Regions from separate parts of the Cytobacillus sp. IB215316 genome, predicted to be linked through region 1. Evidence: riboswitches for the same ligand, from Rfam matches in the RefSeq annotation. Region 1 holds a riboswitch; each other region holds the start of a gene.
What was found. Region 1 has a riboswitch for cobalamin ahead of SLH48_RS18325 (energy-coupling factor ABC transporter permease). Riboswitches for the same ligand answer to the same signal wherever they lie in the genome.
Positions count from the first base shown of each region.

Region 1 (6,848 bases):
TCTTGTCCACCACGTGTATCTACAGCTATTTGTAGTTCTTTTGCGTACTTCATAGACTTTACAAACACCCCTACCACTAGCTGACCTAAAGAATAAATTGATAGACGGTAATGTTGATAGCCAAGTCTAGAAGCTTGTGCGATATAGACTTCTTGAGCTTTATCTAAGAGTACAAAAATAAATCTATATGTGAATGCAACGAGTTCAATAAATAGTGTTGGTAGTTTCATTTTCTGTAGAAGCCATAAAATATCATGAAGCGGCGTAGATAATATTAAGAAATACATGCAACTTACAGTTGAGAAAACGGTAAAAAATAAGCTTGTAACGATTGATATATTATCTGTAGATATATACAACTGCCACGTACCAAAAGTCATTGACCATAAAGAATCAATTACTTTGTAGTCATACGGTGCAACCGAAATAAGAATAGGTATAATACTTGAAACCAAAAAAAATGATGGTAATAAAAGTAGTTTTATATAATCACGTACTGAGATTTTCGCACCAAAAACTATTGCCATGCTCATGATTAACAAAGTTATAACAGCAATAACTTCACTTTTTGTAATAAGACAGAAAAACAAAAATAAAAATGTGAAAACTGCTTTCTCAATAGGGTGAACATGTCGTAGCTGATTCAAATAAGCAAGCTGGTCAATCCGAAGCATGCTTCACCTCACTAGAAGATTCAGTGGAGAATTTTTTTCGTGCTCTACCATAGCCGATAACATAGCCGATTATAATTGCACCTATGGCCGCTTGTAAGGAAAATAGCAAGCTTTCTATCTCACCGCTTGGTGGCTCCCATAATACGTTGAACCAAGGCTCATAATTAGGTGCTATTTCACCAATCGCTTCTTCAGCTTGTCCATCTGCCCCACCAAATTCAGCAGCCTGCTGTGTTACTAAAGGAACAATAGCCAACAAGATGACCAACACTATCAAAATCAGATTTTTCATTAATTAACATACCTCCTTGTTTCAAATAGCTGTTTTCGCATTAATAGTTGCTTTTCGTAATAAAAGCTAAACAAGAATATAACTAGTTCAGGGCATCTTTTCTTTGTTAAAGTCTATAAAAATCATTTCATACACATCAGTTACTCAAATGTAAGTTAAAAAAACTGAAAAAATGGCTGTAGTATAACTAATTGAGTTACTTCTCTTTTTGCTCAAACATACTACCTTATTGTTCTAAGCTTTTTTTGAACTCATTCTAACTACTGGAACATTTAATAGCTGTAATTCTCGAACATTGTATTTTGCAAGCAAGTTCATAACTACTACTGTTAATAGCCCCTCACTCACTGCTAAAGGAATTTGTGTGAAAGAGAAAATCCCAGCAAATTTGATAAATGATGCTACAACTCCTCCAACCTCAGTCGGAAATGCCAGAGCTAATTGAAAAGCTGTCACAGTATAAGTACTGAGATCTCCTAACATGGCTGCTAAAAAAACTGAGACTGCAAAAGAGAAATTTACTCTTAAGCCTGCTTTAAATACGAAATATGTAACCATTGGTCCTACAACAGCCATTGAAAATGCATTTGCACCGAGTGTTGTGATACCGCCATGAGCGAGCAATAATGATTGAAACATTAATACAATCGTCCCTAGTACACTCATGACTGTTGGACCAAAAAGCACAGTACCTAGCCCAACACCAGTCGGATGTGAACTACTTCCAGTTACAGAAGGGATTTTTAATGCTGACAACACAAATGCAAACGCCCCTGATAGCCCAAGCATCGTCTTCACCTCAGGGTTTTCTTTCACTTTTTTTCGGATGGAGTACATCCCAACAGCCAAAAATGGAATGGTTAAAACCCACCAAAAAATAGCCCACCCAACCGGCAGGAAGCCCTCCATTATGTGCATCGCATATACTGGCCGAAATGAATTCAGCCAAAAATAACTAGTCAAACCAATAATAATTGTTACGAATAGCCAAGCATGTTTTCTTTTCATCAGTGAAGCTCTCCCCCATGTTTATAAAGGCTAATTCCAAATATATTGATATACACACGAATATAGCTCGTGGTTACTACACAAAATTAGAAGATTCCGAAAGAGCCTTTATGTAAAATAAAAAGAGCACTCAAACCATAAAGGATCGAGTGCTCAGAAAAAGTCAGTATTAACTATATGTTTACATACTAATTCTTAACAACACCTCCCTATATTCCCGTAGGTTACAATCGTGTTACTTAAACAGGCAGGTCTCCTGACTTATCTTCAACACTTCCTGCGCCTTCCCATTTCTTTACGAAACAGTGACACATATGCAGGTTGCTCAGACTTACAGTGGCGGGAACCGCGTCGGCTTTACACCGAACTTCCCTTTTAAGTTGTACACAGCTTTTACTTATGCACAACACCTGTTTATTTCATCATTCAGTTGTTATAATTCAGTATATTCTAAATTAAATTATGAGTCTAGCTTTTTTCATATCATGTATATTTGTGAAAGGAAATTTCTAATAGTACGTGTATAATATAATAAATATTAATTTGATTTCTAATAAAACAAAGTTAAGGTGACTAACTATGAAAATAGGACAATTTTCTAAAGAAAATAAAATAAGCATAAATACAACTAGACACTACATAGACCTTGGCTTAATAACACCTGAGAAAGCATCCGGACAGTATCAATTTGATGAACAGTGCCACAGAGATGTAAAGGATATTATTTACTTAAAAAACCTCGGCTTTTCGTTAAGTGAAATAAAAACAATCTTTCAATATAAAAGACTTGGCAAATTATCCGCACTAGAAAATAACGAATTTTACAAAGAGATTTTTGTAGAAAAGCTACATACGATAGAACATAAAATAGTCGAATACGAAGAAACGAGACAAAATTTGCAAAATGAACTTACCCATTTAAATACAACGAATAAACCTAAACAGCTTAAAATGGGTATGAGCTTATCAGTGCTCCCACTTTTAGAATGTAAAAAATGCGGCGCTGCTTTAAGCATTAAAAATGGAGACATCGTTAACAATCAAATCTTACATGGTGTTCTTCAATGTAACTGTGAGCATCAACACTTTATTAAAGACGGAATTCTCTTCACCCCACAAACCATTCATCATGCTCACCACGTTAAAAGTCCAAGTCATATGATGAATGAATTCAACTATTTTATATCAGATTACATTAAGGAAACAGATGAAAAATATTTAGATCATCTATATCAGGCTGTTGACTGGTTTTATAAAAGGGTTAATTTTGAACAATTAACGCATAAAATATTGCTCCATCTTGGTACCGGAATTGGTTTCTCATTAAGGCATATCTATAACTCCTTGCCTAAAGATTGCCTCTATATTGCTGTTGATCATGATTACCAACGACATTACGTATTAAAAAGCATTTTAGAAACTTATGAAGAACAGAAAAATATCTTATTTATTTGTTCTGATTTCCTACATATTCCATTAAAAAAAGAAGCAGTCGATTTTTTAATTGATACAGGCAGTTCAGAGCATAGCTTTCAACATGAAAACTTTTTAATAGAGGAAGTACAGCTTTATTTAAAAGAAGAAAGTAATTTAATCGGTGCATATTTGACGTATGAAAACTATCATATAAAAAATGAAATCAATCCGTCTTATAGACAAAACTTTCAACTTAATAACATCAAAGAGAAATTAAAAACTTTACGCTATGACCTTGTCGACGATATGGTCTCTATTCCAGTTGATCAATCCCCTGGAAAGTATGAATTGCAATTACTAGATGGCGAGAAGATGTATACTTATCTTTATTATGGAAAAAGGTTGGGTTAACCCGACCTTTTGTAAATTTCATCGTAAAAAAAACGTAAATACTACCTTGCTATTGCCCTTTCCCGATGAATTAGGATTACTATAAAGGAGGGGGAAATATTGAGGAATAAATTAAGTCAAATGTTTGATCCAAAATCTGATGTAAAAAATTTGATCTTACTTTCATTTGGAAGCATTGTCTCGTTATTTGGATCTTTCGTTTACTCATTTGCTATCAGTTTATATGTTTTGACAGTAACAGGTTCGGGGCTTTCATTTGCAACAAACTTAATATTATCTATTATACCGACCATTATTTTAGGACCTGTAGCTGGAGTTATCACAGACCGTCTGAACCGTAAATTCATACTAGTTTTTAGTGATGTATTAAGTGGCGTGGTGCTTCTTATTTTATATGTAATTAGCCTTCATGAACTCCATTTATATTGGATTTATGCAATTACATTTATTTTAAATGTCTTCAGTACATTTGCTAGTGTGAGCATCGAATCATCTAAACCAAATATTGTTCATGAAAATAACTTGATGAAGATCAACGCGATCACAAGAATAATTTTTTCAATTTCTTTTACTTTAGGACCAATTATAGGAGGAATGGTATTTGCTTTTGTTAATATAAAAACCTTTATATTAATAAATGCTATCTCCTTTATCATTTCAAGTATAAGTGAGTGCTTTATTAATTTCCGATTCAACGAAAAAAATTCTCCTAACAAAGAAAAAGACCACTTTTTCATAGAGCTAAAGGAAGGTTTTTCTTATATTATTTCTCAAAAAAAATTACGAGGCATTATCGTTCTGTCAATACTTGTTAACTTTTTTATTACTTTATCATCAACCATTCCAGTTCCGTTTATTATTACAAATGTTTTAAAGCTTCATTCTACTGCATTCGGAATCATTGAAGCGGCATTTCCAATTGGTATGCTAATTGGATCTATTTTCATTGGAAAATTTATTTCAAAGTTACATTATCATAAGTTTTTAATACTTATGACTATGATCATCTCCAGTTTAACAATCCTCATTAGTGGACCATTGCTCTTTAACCAAACTTATCACCCTATTTTTTACACAATATTTTATTGTGTATTAAATATAGGCTTTGGGATTTCTTCATCATTTGTGGATATCCCTATCATGACGTTTATTCAACAAATGGTTCCTGATCAGTTAAGAGGAAGAGTTATAAGTACTGGCTTAACTATTGTTAAGGCCATTGTACCGATTGCTATGATTCTGTCAGGAACACTTCTAAACATCATCTCACCTTATTGGCTACCATTAGTCGGAGGATCAACACTGTTAAGCATAAGTTTATATATGTATTTCACGAAAGAAATAAGATCAATATCGTTGAGACACCATACACAAAATGCGGAAGCACCTTAATAAGTTTTGAAGCTGTATGCGATTAAGTTACTGCATATCAGCTAAGGAATAGCTATTTGCATTTTAGCAGCAAAGGAATGCTAATTTAATAGGCACTTTTTGTTAGGCTGTTTTCGGTTATTTTTCCTATTAACAAATACACATGAGGACAACTCAAGCTTCGGGGCATCTTTTCTTCTAAAAAATATTGATATAACAGCAAACTATACTAAAACAGCCTTTTGTTATCTTTGTTGCTTTATTTCACTTAAATTCGAGTAACTGATATGTTGCATATGTTGAATATGGTTTTAATAGTCTTAGAAGAAGAAAAGGTTAAACTAACTGCTTTATCCGTGTTTATATCTTAGTAAGAAAAGAAACGAGCTGTGGAAAAAACAATATCAAACATAAATAAAGGTGATTATATGAAAACAAACTTATTTTTTGTGCGCCATGCTCATGCTACTTATACACCTGATGAATTAAGTAGGCCTCTGTCTAAACAAGGTCTATTTGACGCAACTAACGTAACATCCATTCTTAAAGACGAAAAAATCGATATCGTCATATCTAGCCCTTACAAAAGAGCGATACAAACAGTTGACGGTATTGCCCAGCTTAGAGATATGGAGATAGTACTAAAAGACGACTTTATGGAGAGATTATTGTCTGACGGACCAGTTGATAACTTCCTACAGGCTATAACAGCCGTTTGGGAAAATGAGCAGCTTTCATTCAAAGGTGGGGAATCAAATATAATTGCTCAGGCACGAGGTGTAAAGGTAACTAAAGAGATATTATCAAAATATGAAGGTAAAAATATAGTCGTCGGTACACATGGCAATATTATGGTATTAATCATGAATTACTTTGACCCACAATTTGATTTTGCCTTTTGGAAACAACTCACCATGCCAGATATTTATAAATTATCCTTTGATGGACATGAGTTAGTAGATGTCTATAGATTGTGGAGTTCTCAAAATCATTAACAGGATCCCTCATTAAATAGACTCGCTGCCTCACCCGTTGTATCAAAAGAGATGAAAACCGTAGATGCATTTGTATCTACGGTTATTTACTAAAACATGAGCATTTGTTAATTGAACTCATTACTAATTTTAGTTTCATAAGGTAATTCTTTAGATTCATTTGGCTGATTAACAGATAAGTTCGTTAAATTAAGCTTAATGCTAACCATAGCACCGACTATTATGATGATTGCAGCTGTAAAATAAGTAACGATTAATGATGTGTAAGTGACCAAAGGTCCAGCAACAGCCGATCCCACTAGCATTCCTCCAATAAATAATGGAGTTAATATTCCATTTGTTCTCCCTATATACTTTTCATCTATCATTTTAATGATGAGCATTCCAAGCATCGTTTGCCACATGGCTAATATTAAGCCTGTTATAAAATTCATTGTCGCTGTTAATACAAACCATACAGACAAAACCTCTATGATAAGTGAGAAAGACAAGAAACATAACCCTCCGACAATTACCCTTTTCACCTTAAACTTGTTGCCTAATATAGCAGCCATAATACTTCCAACAAACATTCCTATGCCGGCTAGCATATAAAGCCATTGAATACTCTCTTTATCCAGGCCTAAACGATCAATAACAATGAAAATGTCCAACGGTTGAACAATACCTGCTCCTAATCCA
Region 1 is NZ_JAXBMC010000015.1:3,980-10,827, reverse strand. Features, by position in the region: gene cbiQ (cobalt ECF transporter T component CbiQ) at 1-674, opposite strand, end outside; gene SLH48_RS18330 (energy-coupling factor ABC transporter substrate-binding protein) at 661-966, opposite strand; gene SLH48_RS18325 (energy-coupling factor ABC transporter permease) at 1,201-1,974, opposite strand; cobalamin riboswitch at 2,203-2,403, opposite strand; gene SLH48_RS18320 (MerR family transcriptional regulator) at 2,554-3,801, shown strand; gene SLH48_RS18315 (MFS transporter) at 3,901-5,193, shown strand; gene SLH48_RS18310 (histidine phosphatase family protein) at 5,601-6,167, shown strand; gene SLH48_RS18305 (MFS transporter) at 6,275-6,848, opposite strand, start outside.

Region 2 (6,848 bases), on a different contig from region 1:
TCAAAATAGTAAAAGGTGAAGGTGTTCACTTCTTTAAAGATAAAAACTTCAAAGGAGAACACAATAGATATAATAATTGGTTATTGTGTGGATTAATTACTAAGGATGGGTGTGAAGGTGGTTTTCCTAATGATGCATTAAGTTCAGTCCTCGTTATAGGAGATTGGGCTGCTGTATTATATGAACATATGAATTATGAGGGAAGTATGTCTTCATATAAAGATGGATCAAAGTGGCTATCTGGTTCAAATGTTGGCAAAAACCAAGTTTCTTCATTTATGATATTGCCAAAAGGAGTTTATTTATTTAAAGATAAAAACTATAATCCACTAAATACGTATAAAAGGATTACTAAAATCGGGGCTTATTCCACGACAGAGGAAGTTGGAATTACGGAAGGCTCATTATCCTCCATATATATTGTCGGTGATTACAAAGCGACTTTGTATACAAGAACTAATTTTGGGGGAACAAGTCAATTATTTACAGTGAGTGATAAAGACCTAAGTGATAATCCAGTTGGAAACAATAATGTAAAATCTCTTACAGTCGAGGAGAAATAATAACATAAAACTCAATACACGTTGAGGTACAGACCAATATGGATTTTATGAAGCAGCAGTTCAACTTACTCAAGTTGTAAAGAAACAATTACAAAATATCCATGCTATAAGGAATCTAGTAAAATAGCAATTTAGTAGAACAACCCTAGTTTATATAAGGTAAATTGAGTCTCAACAGTCTGGCGCTAATCTGTAACAAGGATTAGTGCTTTTTTTCATTTTAGGGCCATATTGTGGAGTAAAGCTTATTGGGCTAATGGATAGATCACTTCAATAAATATTTTTGCTTGAGGAAAAAAAGACATAAATCATGTCAAAAGTATCGACATAATTTATGTCTTTTGTTACTATTGACTTAAATTACGTCAAGGAGTGAAGAAAATGAGTGTAAAGAACACTAAAACCGTTCGTTACATCGAACCATCGCAACGTGCTGGTATGAGGTTCATCCAACAGGGATATGAGGGTAGTATCATCATGCTGAACCTGCTGCGTTTTCGTGATATTGCCGATTACACAGCTAATCCTGAACTATCATCGGAGGTCCCAATTAGCGGTGCTGAAGCTTTCAACCGCTATATTGAGCACACGCTCCCATTTCTCCGTGAAAGTGGGGGAGAAGTCATGTTTCTTGGTAATAGCGGAGAGTTTCTTATCGGTCCAGAAGACGAAAGGTGGGATCTTGTCATGCTAATCCGCCAGAACAGCGTGCAGTCGTTTCTTGCTTTTTCAAGTCATCAAGACTACCTTGCCGGTATTGGACATCGGACTGCAGCAATCGAAGATTCGCGCCTTCTGCCCATGACAGAACTTCCGATACCGATTTAGTTAAAGGAATATGCACACTTCAGATAAATGTCAATTAACCCAAAATTATAACGGATTGTGGGTTAGTTGACGTTTAATTTTCTGGAATTTCAGCTTTCTAGATGTTTTTCATGTAAGAACCGATTGTATTCTTTTACAGCAAAACTATTAGGAACATATTTTTGTGCTAACTCGTTATGCACCTTTGCTTTTGAATAGTCTTCTAAATATATATAACAAGCACATAATTTTAGGTGAGGAATCCATGTGTAACATGATTCTTGAAAAATGGGAAACCCACAATCTTCTAATTGAGGAATTTCATTAGTTGTCGCTATTTTATACCAACTGATGGCTTGGTGAATGTCGTTCTTTAACTGAAAGCTTGTTGCTAACCTGCAACATATTTCAGCTTTTGGAGAATCAACCTTAAAAGAGCCTAAACAATACTCAATCGCTTTGTCATAATTTTTAAGGTTAATATAAGTATCAGCAATCTTCCATATAGCATAACACTTAAATTCTTTATCCTGATTTGTTATAGCAAGAATGGTTTCATACAAATGAATGGCTTGCTCATAGTATTTATGATCCAAGCATTTATTAGCATAATGTAAAATATCTCTCGGAGATAACGTTGTCCCTTTGGCTATGGCTTTCTCATATATTCTAATATTTCGATCGATTTCCTTCGTTCTCTTGTATGCTTTATAGTAATATCTATTTTTAATACTTTACCAGAAACCTCAATTACTTTATTAACATATCCACGCCATTTGAAATTAAATTGGCTTTTCAATATAGATTACGATAGGTTGTTACCATAGGGGTTTCATTTGAGCTACATTGGTTTACCATCATGAGAGAATCGAGGTTAGGCTCAACAACAAAAAATACTACTTATTTGCGTGTAGTTTTTATTGCAAGAAATGTCAAAACCTATTATAATTTAAATTGAAATTCAATATTTAGTAGTATAATTAAGTTGATAATACAATATTTTGTTATCTAGTAAAAAAGGTGTCGAAAAATCGACGTATAGATGTTCCGGAAATATAGAACATCTCCATGTAGGGAATTTGGTGAAAATCCAAAACTGTACCCGCAACTGTAAGTGCTGATGAAATAAGCGAAACCACTGTGAAGTACGATTTCATGGGAAGGGGCTTAAAGTAAAGCGAAGCACAAGTCAGGAGACCTGCCTTTTTTATGTAGTGCTATTTTCTTCGGGAGTTGGGAGGATAGGACGAGGAGAAGAAAAATCATTCAAACATTTTTTTGTTGAATGACTATTCTTAAAAGGGTGATAATTCTCTCTTTTATATATCCATCGTTCTGTTCGCTCATCTTACTAAGGATGAGCTTTTTTATATTTTAGGATGAACAGGGTCTAGCTCTGCCTTCTAACCCATTGAGTCACTTCACAATATACCTAGCATGTGTAATGATTTCATTGCATGTTGGAGGCAGGCGAGATTCATACGCATTTTTATTAAAAGGGGATGGAAAGAATGCAAAAGGTATTAGTTGAGTATCAGCAGCTGGCTGATGGTACGTCTGAAATGGTTTTAGATTATGTTCAAAAAATAGCTGATAGATTTCCTCATTTATCATTTGATGAATATCGAGAGAAAATAATGCTGGCTCTTGAGAATAAAGATGAATGGTATATTGACCAACTTACCAACATGTTAATATTATCTGCACTGGAAAGGATTACATCGTTAGAGCCTGATTGGACTTTCTTTGCTGCAAATATATATCTTGATTCACTTTATCAAAAAGCAGCTGAAAATAGAGGTGAGTCGTCAGGTTATCACTATGGTTCATTTTATCAATTGCTATTAAAGCTGACGGAGATGGGAATTTATAGTCCGAAATTACTCTCACAATATTCAAGAGAAGAAATTGATATATTAGCAGACATTATCGTACCAGAGCGGGATCAATATTTTACATATATAGGTTTATTAACATTATCGGATCGTTATTTGGCAAAATCTCATCAAGGAGAAGTATTTGAGTTACCACAAGAGCGGTTTCTCATCATTGCAATGACATTGATGATGAACGAAAATAAGGAAAATAGATTAGCGCTTATTAAGGAATCGTATTGGGCACTCTCTAATTTGTATATGACGGTTGCAACACCAACACTTGCTAACGCAGGAAAAAGCTATGGCCAGCTATCAAGTTGTTTTATAGATACAGTTGATGATAGCTTGCAAGGGATATATGATTCGAATACAGACATCGCGAATTTATCTAAAAATGGTGGAGGGATAGGTGTTTATTTAGGGAAAATTAGAGCGAGAGGTAGTGACATAAAGGGTTTTAAAGGAGTTTCATCAGGGGTTATACCTTGGATGAAGCAGTTAAACAATACGGCAGTGTCTGTTGACCAGCTTGGCCAAAGGCAAGGAGCGATTTCAGTTTATTTAGATGTATGGCATAAGGATATATTGTCGTTTCTTGATACGAGATTAAATAATGGAGATGAAAGACTTCGTACACATGATCTATTCACCGGAGTGTGTATACCTGATGTATTTATGGAGGTTGTTGAAAAACGTGGTGAGTGGTATCTTTTTGACCCACACGAAGTAAGAAAAACAATGGGCTTTTCATTAGAGGATTATTTTGATGAGGAGCGTGGCAAAGGGTCTTTTAGAGATAAATATTGGGAATGCGTCAACAATCCGATCCTTTCAAAAGAAACTGTAGCGGCGATAGATATTTTCAAAGCTATTATGATTTCACAGTTAGAAACAGGAACACCATATATGTTCTACCGAGATACAGCAAATAGAGCAAACCCAAACAGACATAAAGGGATGATTTTTTGTAGTAATCTATGTACAGAAATTATGCAAAATATGAGTCCCACAGTTGTTGTTGAACAAATGGTAGATGATGGTCAAATCATTACTGTGAAAGAGCCTGGGGATTTTGTCGTTTGTAATTTATCATCAATCTCTTTAGCTAAAGCAGTTCAGGATGATGTCCTTAACCGGTTAATTAAAATACAAGTTCGTATGCTTGATAATGTAATAGATTTAAATGCAATTCCTGTATTACAAGCTGAAATAACAAATGAAAAATATAGAGGGATTGGATTAGGTACATTTGGGTGGCACCATTTATTAGCATTAAAAGGTATAGCGTGGGAAAGTGATGAAGCTGTCGCTTATTGTGATGAACTGTATGAACAAATTGCGTTCGAAACAATTCAAGCTAGCATGGAATTGGCTAAGGAAAAAACACCCTATCCTGCATTTTACGGCTCAGATTGGGAATCAGGAGCATATTTCGAATACAGAAAATATCATTCAAAACAATGGAATGAGTTAAAAGGAAATGTTAAGAAGCACGGTATTCGAAACGGGTATTTGCTTGCAGTAGCACCTAATTCATCAACTTCGATCATTGCAGGGTCTACAGCAAGTATTGACCCGATATTTAGAAAAGAATACTCTGAAGAGAAAAAGAACTATAAAATACCAGTTACTGCACCAGATTTGACATCTTACACAAACTGGTATTACAAGTCGGTTTATACTATTGACCAAAAGTGGAGTATTATGCAAAATGCGAAACGACAGCGGCATATCGACCAATCAATTTCATTTAATATTTACGTTCGGAATGACGTAAAGGCTAAAGAATTATTGGAGCTTCATACACTTGCTTGGCGAAACGAATTAAAAACAACCTATTATGTACGTTCAACATCAACTGCTGACATTGAAGATTGCGATAGCTGTCATAGTTAAAAGAGGGGGATAATGATGATTACAATTGCCAAACGAGAGCTCATGGATGCACAAGCACCAAACTGTTCAACAAGTATGATCAACGGGGCAAGTTCAAATATATTAAACTGGGATGACGTCCGTTTTCCTTGGGCATACCCAAAATACAAAGTAATGTTAGCAAACTTCTGGACACCGTTTGAAATTAATATGGGAAAGGATATAAAACAATTTCCACAGCTCTCTCAAGTTGAGCAGGATGCGTTTTTGAAAATCATTGGATTATTAGCTCTTTTAGATAGCATTCAATCTGACTATGCAAGTAAGGTTGCTGACTATATTACAGATTCTTCTGTCAATGCACTCATGATTATGCTAGCTCAACAGGAGGTCATTCACAACCACTCGTATTCCTATGTTTTATCAAGCATTGTACCAAAAAAAATTCAAGATGAAGTGTTTGAATATTGGCGTACAGAACATACGTTACGAAAACGTAATGACTTTATCACGAATGGATATAAAGATTTTACTGAACAACCATCCATCGAAAACTTTTTGCACTCTATTATATATGATGTGATATTAGAAGGCTTGTTTTTCTATAGTGGCTTTGCTTTCTTTTATAATTTAGCACGAAATCAAAAAATGGTTGCAACATCAACGATGATTAATTATATAAATAGAGATGAACAAATCCATGTAGGTCTATTTGAAAAAATATATAAAGAAGTTTTGAAAGAAAACCCTGAGTATAACACCCCAGAACTAGAGCAGTATGCAATTGCTGCCTTCCGGAAGGCAGCAGAATTAGAAATTGAATGGGGTCGTGAAATAATAGGTAATAAAATGGATGGAATTGTGTTTGAGGAATTGGAGCAATACATTCAATATATGGCCAATAAACGTTGTCATCAATTAGGGCATGGTAGAAATGTTTTTCCTCATGCACCGATAAAAAATCCATTGCGATGGATTATCGCTTACCAAGAAGTCGATTTAGGTAAAACAGACTTTTTTGAACAAAAATCTCGTCAATATACAAAAGCATCAGACGTGAATGGTTTTGATGATTTGTAAGGTATCCCTAAGTGAAACTTTTCTATCCTAGCCTTTTAGAGGGCATTCAAAATGGAATATAACTAAATAGGGTATACTGTCCCTCGTCGATGGTTAAGATCCCCGCTTCTATAGGTGGAATCAGTGAATTTTGGTGGAGTAGGATCTTCACCTGATTCACTGATATTCAAGTTTACTTAAATGTGGAAACAGGATAGGGAGAGATTATTTCGACAACACCAATTACACATACATCTGAAACGGGCGGTATCATGCACAAATATATTTCAACACATTACCTTCCGTCACGTCTTAACTTCAAACTTTTTTTACATATAAAAAAGGACACCAATCCCATAGTTTACCTTTACCAACAAGACACCATAAAACCCTAAGAATCGTGTTGTCATAATATTTGTCATTTTTTGTCGGTTGAACTACACAAAATCCTCCTAATTTAGTTTGCAAATGGTACCATTATTGATACATTTAGGCTAAGAAAAAAAAGGAAGGTTGTTCAATTTTCTCCAGGGATAAAGTCTATCAAATTGCTAAGTTGTATGAACGTGGGTTCGAAATATTAATGAGAGAATGATTGTATTTTGAAGCATATAAAATGAGATTAATTGAGGTATTGAAGATATAGTTAACGCTGATAAATTAACTC
Region 2 is NZ_JAXBMC010000008.1:131,582-138,429, reverse strand. Features, by position in the region: gene SLH48_RS14120 (hypothetical protein) at 1-563, shown strand, start outside; gene SLH48_RS14115 (DUF1330 domain-containing protein) at 945-1,391, shown strand; gene SLH48_RS14110 (tetratricopeptide repeat protein) at 1,481-1,966, opposite strand; cobalamin riboswitch at 2,372-2,591, shown strand; gene SLH48_RS14105 (ribonucleoside-diphosphate reductase subunit alpha) at 2,873-5,143, shown strand; gene SLH48_RS14100 (ribonucleotide-diphosphate reductase subunit beta) at 5,156-6,202, shown strand.
Region 2: it holds a riboswitch for cobalamin, as region 1 does, so the genes downstream of both, SLH48_RS14105 (ribonucleoside-diphosphate reductase subunit alpha) here and SLH48_RS18325 (energy-coupling factor ABC transporter permease) in region 1, are expected to answer to the same signal.

Region 3 (6,848 bases), on a different contig from region 1:
TGGGGAAGCCACTTTGGATCTCCTATTACAAAATCTAAACCGAGAGCAATAATAATTGCACAGATATGCTCTATCATTCATGACCACTTCTTCTTGTTTTATTATTTTGAATAGCTTTCCTTGTCGCTTCATACACAGTATGCCCTATCGCTTTACCCACTTGAGTAATAGATCCTGCATATTCTATAAGCTCTTTCGTCTGAGATGCTGCAATGACAATACTATCTGTCGAGGTTCCACTTGCTATAGTTGCTGACAATGGGTCTATTATATGTTCATCATGGAGCGCTTTTGTCTTTGCTTCAGTAGCTATCATTATTGCTTGTACAAATGCGGCTTCCGTAAGTCTTCCATCAACAAAAATCATCATATTAATCGTCCCTGGATAAACCACTTCTTCTTCCCTATGCATTGCTCTACTCACATCAACTGCATTTGAGGTACCTGCGGTTATGACTGTAAATATGCTATGATTGTTAACATTAAGCGCTTCCGTAGCTACATCTTCTAATGTTGCTGCAGTCATCATGCCGATACAATCAGGACTATTCATACTATGGCTTTGAAGAAATGACGTCATATCTTGTCTTGGACTATTACAATTATAATTTTTGTGGACGTGACGGTTTACAAAGGTGCTTTTCCAACCGATTCCATCACCAATTATTGAAGAAGAGAGTGTTTTAAATGGTTGTTTAGTCTGAATAACAATCATTTCTTTAGTTAAGTCCATTGATATTTGTGACATTAACCCATTTTCTTGCGGTAAAGTAGGTAATTTAGGGACGAGTGATATTAGTGTTTTCGGTACTGTAGAGTGCTCACCTACTGTTAATTGTGTTCGGTATACGTTCGTTAAATCTCTTTCGTTCAATACTTTATTAGGTGCGTCCATTGCAATCATTTTTCCATTATTAAGCAGCAGAATTTTATCACAATAAAAACTTGCTAGATTCAGATCGTGAAAAATAGCAATGACAGTTAAGTCTGATGTCTTAGACCATTGTGATAAAGAATCTAGCAAATGTATTTGATAGGATATATCTAGATGATTAGTCGGCTCATCCAACATGAGTATTTCAGGCTCTTGTGCTAATGCACGGGACAAGAACACTCTTTGACGCTCTCCACCACTTAGAGTCGCTAAGCTCATTTCCTCCATCCCTGTTAAACCAGTTAGTTGAATTGACTTTTTTACAACGTTCTCATCTTCATCGGTCCACTGAGGAAATAACCCTGTTTGGTGAGCATATCGACCTAATTTAACTGTTTCTTGAACGGAATAATTAAATGAAGCTTCAATTGTTTGAGGTAAAACAGCAATGATTTTCGCTAGTTTTTTTTGCTCATATTTTGTTATCGACTGGCCTTTTATCCTTATATCACCTGTATTAGCATGTAACATTCCACTAATTAATTTTAATAATGTTGTTTTGCCACTGCCATTAGGCCCAACTATACCTATAATTTCTCCTTTTTTAACAGTGAAGTTAATATCATCCAGCACCTTTTTTTGATTATAATGATAACTAGCTTCCGTTACATTAATCATGACAATATCATCCTCTTCGATTCGATATAAAAATATAAGCAAACACAGGTGCACCAATTAAGGCAGTAATGACTCCTATTGGTAGTTCACGTGGAGTAATAATTGTTCTAGCGATTAAATCAGCAATAACTAAAAATGCCCCCCCATTAAGCATTGATAATGGTAATAGACGAACATGGTTCGCACCCCATAGAAGCCTTGTTATGTGAGGAATAACTAAACCTACAAAACCGATTGTTCCTGACACAGCAACAGCTGCACCTGTTAATAATGAAGAAGCTGCCAAAATGGTCATTTTTCGTTTTGCCACGTTAACCCCTAAAACTTTAGCTGACTCTTCACCAAATGAAAATGCATTTAACTCTCTTCCATTTCCGAGTAGTAATAAAATGCCTACCATATAAAAAGGTAGAATAATTTTAATATAATCCCAACCCCTCATTGCTACACTACCTAATAACCAGTTAATGATCTGTCTTAATTCTTCACCAGTAAGTGCAATCATTAAAGAAATAATAGACCCTAAAAATGAGCTAAATATAATCCCAGTTAAAATAATCGTTTCCACAGACATGGATTTCTCAACTGCTCGGGCAAACACTAATACGAGTATGAGGGATAGAAACGCAAAAGAAATACTAAATATAGGTAAAGTAAATTTCCCTATAAAAGGGATATGTATAGCAAAAAAAAGCACAATTACTGCTCCAACTGATGCTCCAGAAGATACTCCAAGTGTATAAGGATCTGCTAATGGGTTTTTTAACAACCCTTGAAATGCAGCCCCTGCAATCGCTAGAGAAGATCCGACTATAAAAGCTAGAATCACTCGGGGTAAGCGAATCGCCATTATAATATTTACTACTGTTGTATCAATCGTCTCTATTGATCCTAAATGAAAAACACTATAAAAGATCACGTTTAAAATAGTAGAAAAGGGGATCGATAACGTCCCTATCGAAACCCCTAACAAAATTGAAAATATAACAAAACATACAGTAATAATATATGGTAGAGAACGGTTTTTATTGATAAATGTCAGGATAGACAGCTTTTGCAAGTTCTTCTACTCCTTCAATTAAACGTGGACCAGAACGTGTTACTAAATTAGAGTTAATATCAAAAACCAGTTTGTTTTTTACAGCTGGTACTTCTTGCCATGCATCACGCGCTAATACTTGATCAACTGCATTATCGACATAATACCCATATGTAATAACAATAACATCTGGCTTAAGCAATACCGCATCTTCCTCTGTAAATTGTGGCCAACCTTCTTGATCGCCTGCTGCATTTATTGCTCCAATTGCTTCAAGCATTTCGTGCATGAAGGTACCTTTTCCCGTCGTAAATAGATCTGGAGCTTGGGATATTTCTATCCAAACTACCTTTTGATCAGCTTCTTTAATTTCTGCTGACTTCTCTTTAATCAGATTCAATTTTTCTGTCATATCACTTATGATCTTGTCTGCATTTTCTTCTGTTCCAGTGACAACACCAATCATTTTAATAGAGTCATAAACTGCTTTAAATGATGTTGCATTGTTAACAACGACCACGTTTATACCAGCATCTCGTAGTTGTTGAAGACCTTCAGTAGAGCTATGCGCACTTGAGGCATGGGCAAGAACGACGTCTGGGTTTAATGAAATCACCTTTTCAACATTAAATTCTGTTCCTCCAACCCTTGCTATATCGGCTACTTCTGGTGGATAATCAGCCCAATCACCTACACCAACCATTTTATCACCTAAACCTAACGCAAAAGCTATTTCTGTATTACTTGGTATTAACGACACTATTGCTTGTGGCTCTTCTTCTATTGTCACGTCATTACCTAATCCATCCGTAATTGTTACTGGAAAGCTAGACTCTGCTTTATCATCAACTTTAGTTTCCTGTTCTACATTTGTAGAAGCTTCATTATTTTTAACCTCTGTTTGACCACAACCTACTAATAAAATGAATGATAAAATAACGATAAAGACAGTAGGGAAGTACTTTTTAATGTTTAACATCTTTTTTCTCCTTCTTTTTTAATATGGCAGTTTTCGTATTCATTGTTGTTTTTCGTATTAGGACAACTAGAGTTATGTGTTGTCTTTTCTTCTATACAACGATGAGAATGATTATAAACCTCTGTTGTTTAGGTAACAACAATGTTAACGAAATCAGCCTAAATAGAAATAAGCCCATCCGAATTGGATGAGCTGTTAGACGGCATCATAAATGTATTGTTACTAAAAAATACACTACTCGACCGTCTCAATACTCAATCCCCGAAGAATTGAAAACGTATATAGTGCTTGGCAGGTCTACTGACTCATGCTTCATCCTACTTTGATCCTTCCCATATGGCTAACAATAAATATGTATAATATTATTATTCCATACAGTGGTAATATCATTTCGTCCACAAATACAGTTGCGGGGGCAGTTCTAGATTCACACTAGAATTCCCTTTTAAGTCTTTATGGAATGTTTTAACATTCCCTTTATTTCCTATGTAGTATAATAGAAAAGACACCTAGCACTATTCATTTTTAGGCTGTTTACGCATTGATTATTGTTATTCATGCAAAGACGTTTAGGATAAAACTAATTGCCATAAATCCATTTCTAGCATATTTACTAACAATAGTAACACCATATACGAAATGAGCCCTTTTAAAAATTCTTTTTCATAATACCCGATTATTAATATATTGACAAGAATAATTTGACTGCTTATCAAATACTTAACATGGCACAATCGTGCATTTTATTATTGTGGTATAAAGAATGAAAATGTAGTTCCTTCATCAATTTTACTATGAACGAAGATATTTCCATTGTGCGCCTCTATCAAATTCTTAGCAATTGCTAAGCCCAGTCCAGTACCTGAACGTCCACGCGTTCGAGCTTTATCTGCTTTATAGAAGCGTTCAAAGACAAATGGTAAGTCCTCCTCAGGAATTCCTGAACCAGAGTCTTTGACGTCAATTTTCAAACCATCTTTTATAGAATCAACTTTTACAACAACAGTTCCCTGCTCATCAGTATAACGTATTGCATTATCAATCAGATTAGTTAATACTTGTTCAATCCTATCAGGATCAAACATAATTGTTTTATGTACTACGTTAATTTGCACGTCCATGGTAATTAACTTATCCTGTGCCAACCCATGAAATTTGCGAATTATTCTTTGAATGTAAGGTTGAATATCTATCTCTTCTAAATGCAAATTTAAGTGACCAGCTTCCATTCTAGCTAAATCCAATAGCTCATTCACTAGCCTACCCATACGTAAAGATTCATCATATATTACTTTTGCGATATCTTTCTTTTCTTGATCGCTACTAGCAATATCATCAATGATCGCTTCACTGTATCCTTGTAACATAGAAATTGGTGTTCTTAATTCATGGGACACATTCGCAATAAAATCTTCTCGTAGCTTGTCTAACCTTCGTTCTTCAGTCATATCTCGAAGTACTGCGACAGCTCCTCTGACAAATTTATTATCATATAACGGGCTCATAACGATAACCCAATTCCTACCTTGTAATGTGATTTCTATCGTCTGTTCTTTCTCAAAAGAAACAACTTGTTTAAACAATTCTCGAACCTCTGATGGTAGCTCTTCTGTTGGCTTCTCTAAATTGCCTTGTTCGTAATACCATGCTTGCAAAAATTGCTCAGAAGGTGGGTTTGAAACTAAGATCGAGCCATCTTTATTAAAAGTAATTACACCATCAACCATACTGCTTAAAATACTAGATAACTGCTCTTTTTCTTGACTTAACGCGTTCATATTATACTTTAATTGTCGCTCCATTTGATTAAAAGCAGTAGCTAAATCACCAATTTCATCATTTGTCAAAATCGGTACCTTCGTATCAAATTTCCCCTTTGCCACTTCGAACGCTGCTTCTCTCATTTTAAGAAGTGGAGAAGTTATTCTAGTTGACAAGAAAAAAGCAAATATGGTCGTTAATACAATTGCGACTCCCGCAGCTAAAAGTATTAGTTTAGTTGTTTGATGTGATGTCTCTTCAACAGCCCTTAATGACTGATATATAATTACTGCGCCATTTTCTTCGTTAGAAACTTTTAAAGGTGCAGCAACTAAAAACAATTGGCTGTTTTTATCAACTGGAGCTGTGATTTCATGTAAGTATTTCTTTTCGCTTATTACTTCCCTGTTCGTAAACACCCTGGCTAGTTGTTTATCATTAAAGATCGATGATATTGGTAGGTTTTCTAGTACATTACTATCAGGTGAATACCAATAATTATCTTTATCATATACAATAATGACTTTCGTCATCTCATCAATTAATTCCCATGAAATATTCCGTGCTAATTGTTTATCATCATATTCTTCCATGATCGAGGCTATTTTGGTCGCTGTTTTTGTTAAATCATTCTTTGCCTCATTGACATGATAATTTTCAAAAAACTGGAGTAAAAGGACGGTTAGAATTGATAATACGAATGAAACTAATAGCAAAATGGTAAACCATAATTTCCCTACTACACTTCGCCAAAGTTTCATTCATTGGTTACCTCAAACTTGTAACCCACACCCCAAACAGTTACGATCATTTTTGCTGCTTCTTCAGAAACACGATTCAGTTTTTCACGTAGACGTTTTACGTGTGTATCAACAGTACGTAAGTCACCAAAAAACTCATAGTGCCAAACTTCTTTTAATAATTGCTCTCTATCAAACACTTTATCAGGAGCCTTGGCAAGAAAATAAAGAAGCTCATACTCCTTAGGTGTAAGACTGACCTCTTTCCCATCCGCAGATACACGATGTGCATCATTATCAATTGATAAATGAGGGAATACAATTACATCTTTTGTAGTTGTTTCAGTTTGTAAATAAGAAGTCGGTGAAGACCTTCTTAACAATGCTTTGACTCTAAGTACAACCTCTCTCGGGCTAAATGGTTTAACGATATAATCATCTGTCCCAACTTCAAACCCTTGGACACGATTCACTTCTTCACCTTTTGCAGTTAGCATAATTGTAGGTGTCGCCTTTTTTTCTCTAAGCTCTCTACATACTTCAATGCCATCTTTACCAGGCATCATTAAATCTAAAAGAATGAGGTCATAGTCATTTTCAAGAGCTTTAAGTAAACCATCATTACCGTTGTCTGCTTCTTCAATTACGTAATCTTCACGCTCCAAATACATCCTTAATAGTCGTCGAATTCGTTCTTCATCATCAACAACTAATATCTTAATTTCTCTTTCCATATGTCTCGTCCTCCTCAGACAATGTTAATAGTTGAAATTGTTA
Region 3 is NZ_JAXBMC010000001.1:663,191-670,038, reverse strand. Features, by position in the region: gene cbiB (adenosylcobinamide-phosphate synthase CbiB) at 1-74, opposite strand, end outside; gene SLH48_RS03090 (adenosylcobinamide amidohydrolase) at 74-1,552, opposite strand; gene SLH48_RS03085 (iron ABC transporter permease) at 1,560-2,612, opposite strand; gene SLH48_RS03080 (ABC transporter substrate-binding protein) at 2,578-3,561, opposite strand; cobalamin riboswitch at 3,843-4,058, opposite strand; gene SLH48_RS03075 (ATP-binding protein) at 4,317-6,092, opposite strand; gene SLH48_RS03070 (response regulator) at 6,089-6,805, opposite strand.
Region 3: it holds a riboswitch for cobalamin, as region 1 does, so the genes downstream of both, SLH48_RS03080 (ABC transporter substrate-binding protein) here and SLH48_RS18325 (energy-coupling factor ABC transporter permease) in region 1, are expected to answer to the same signal.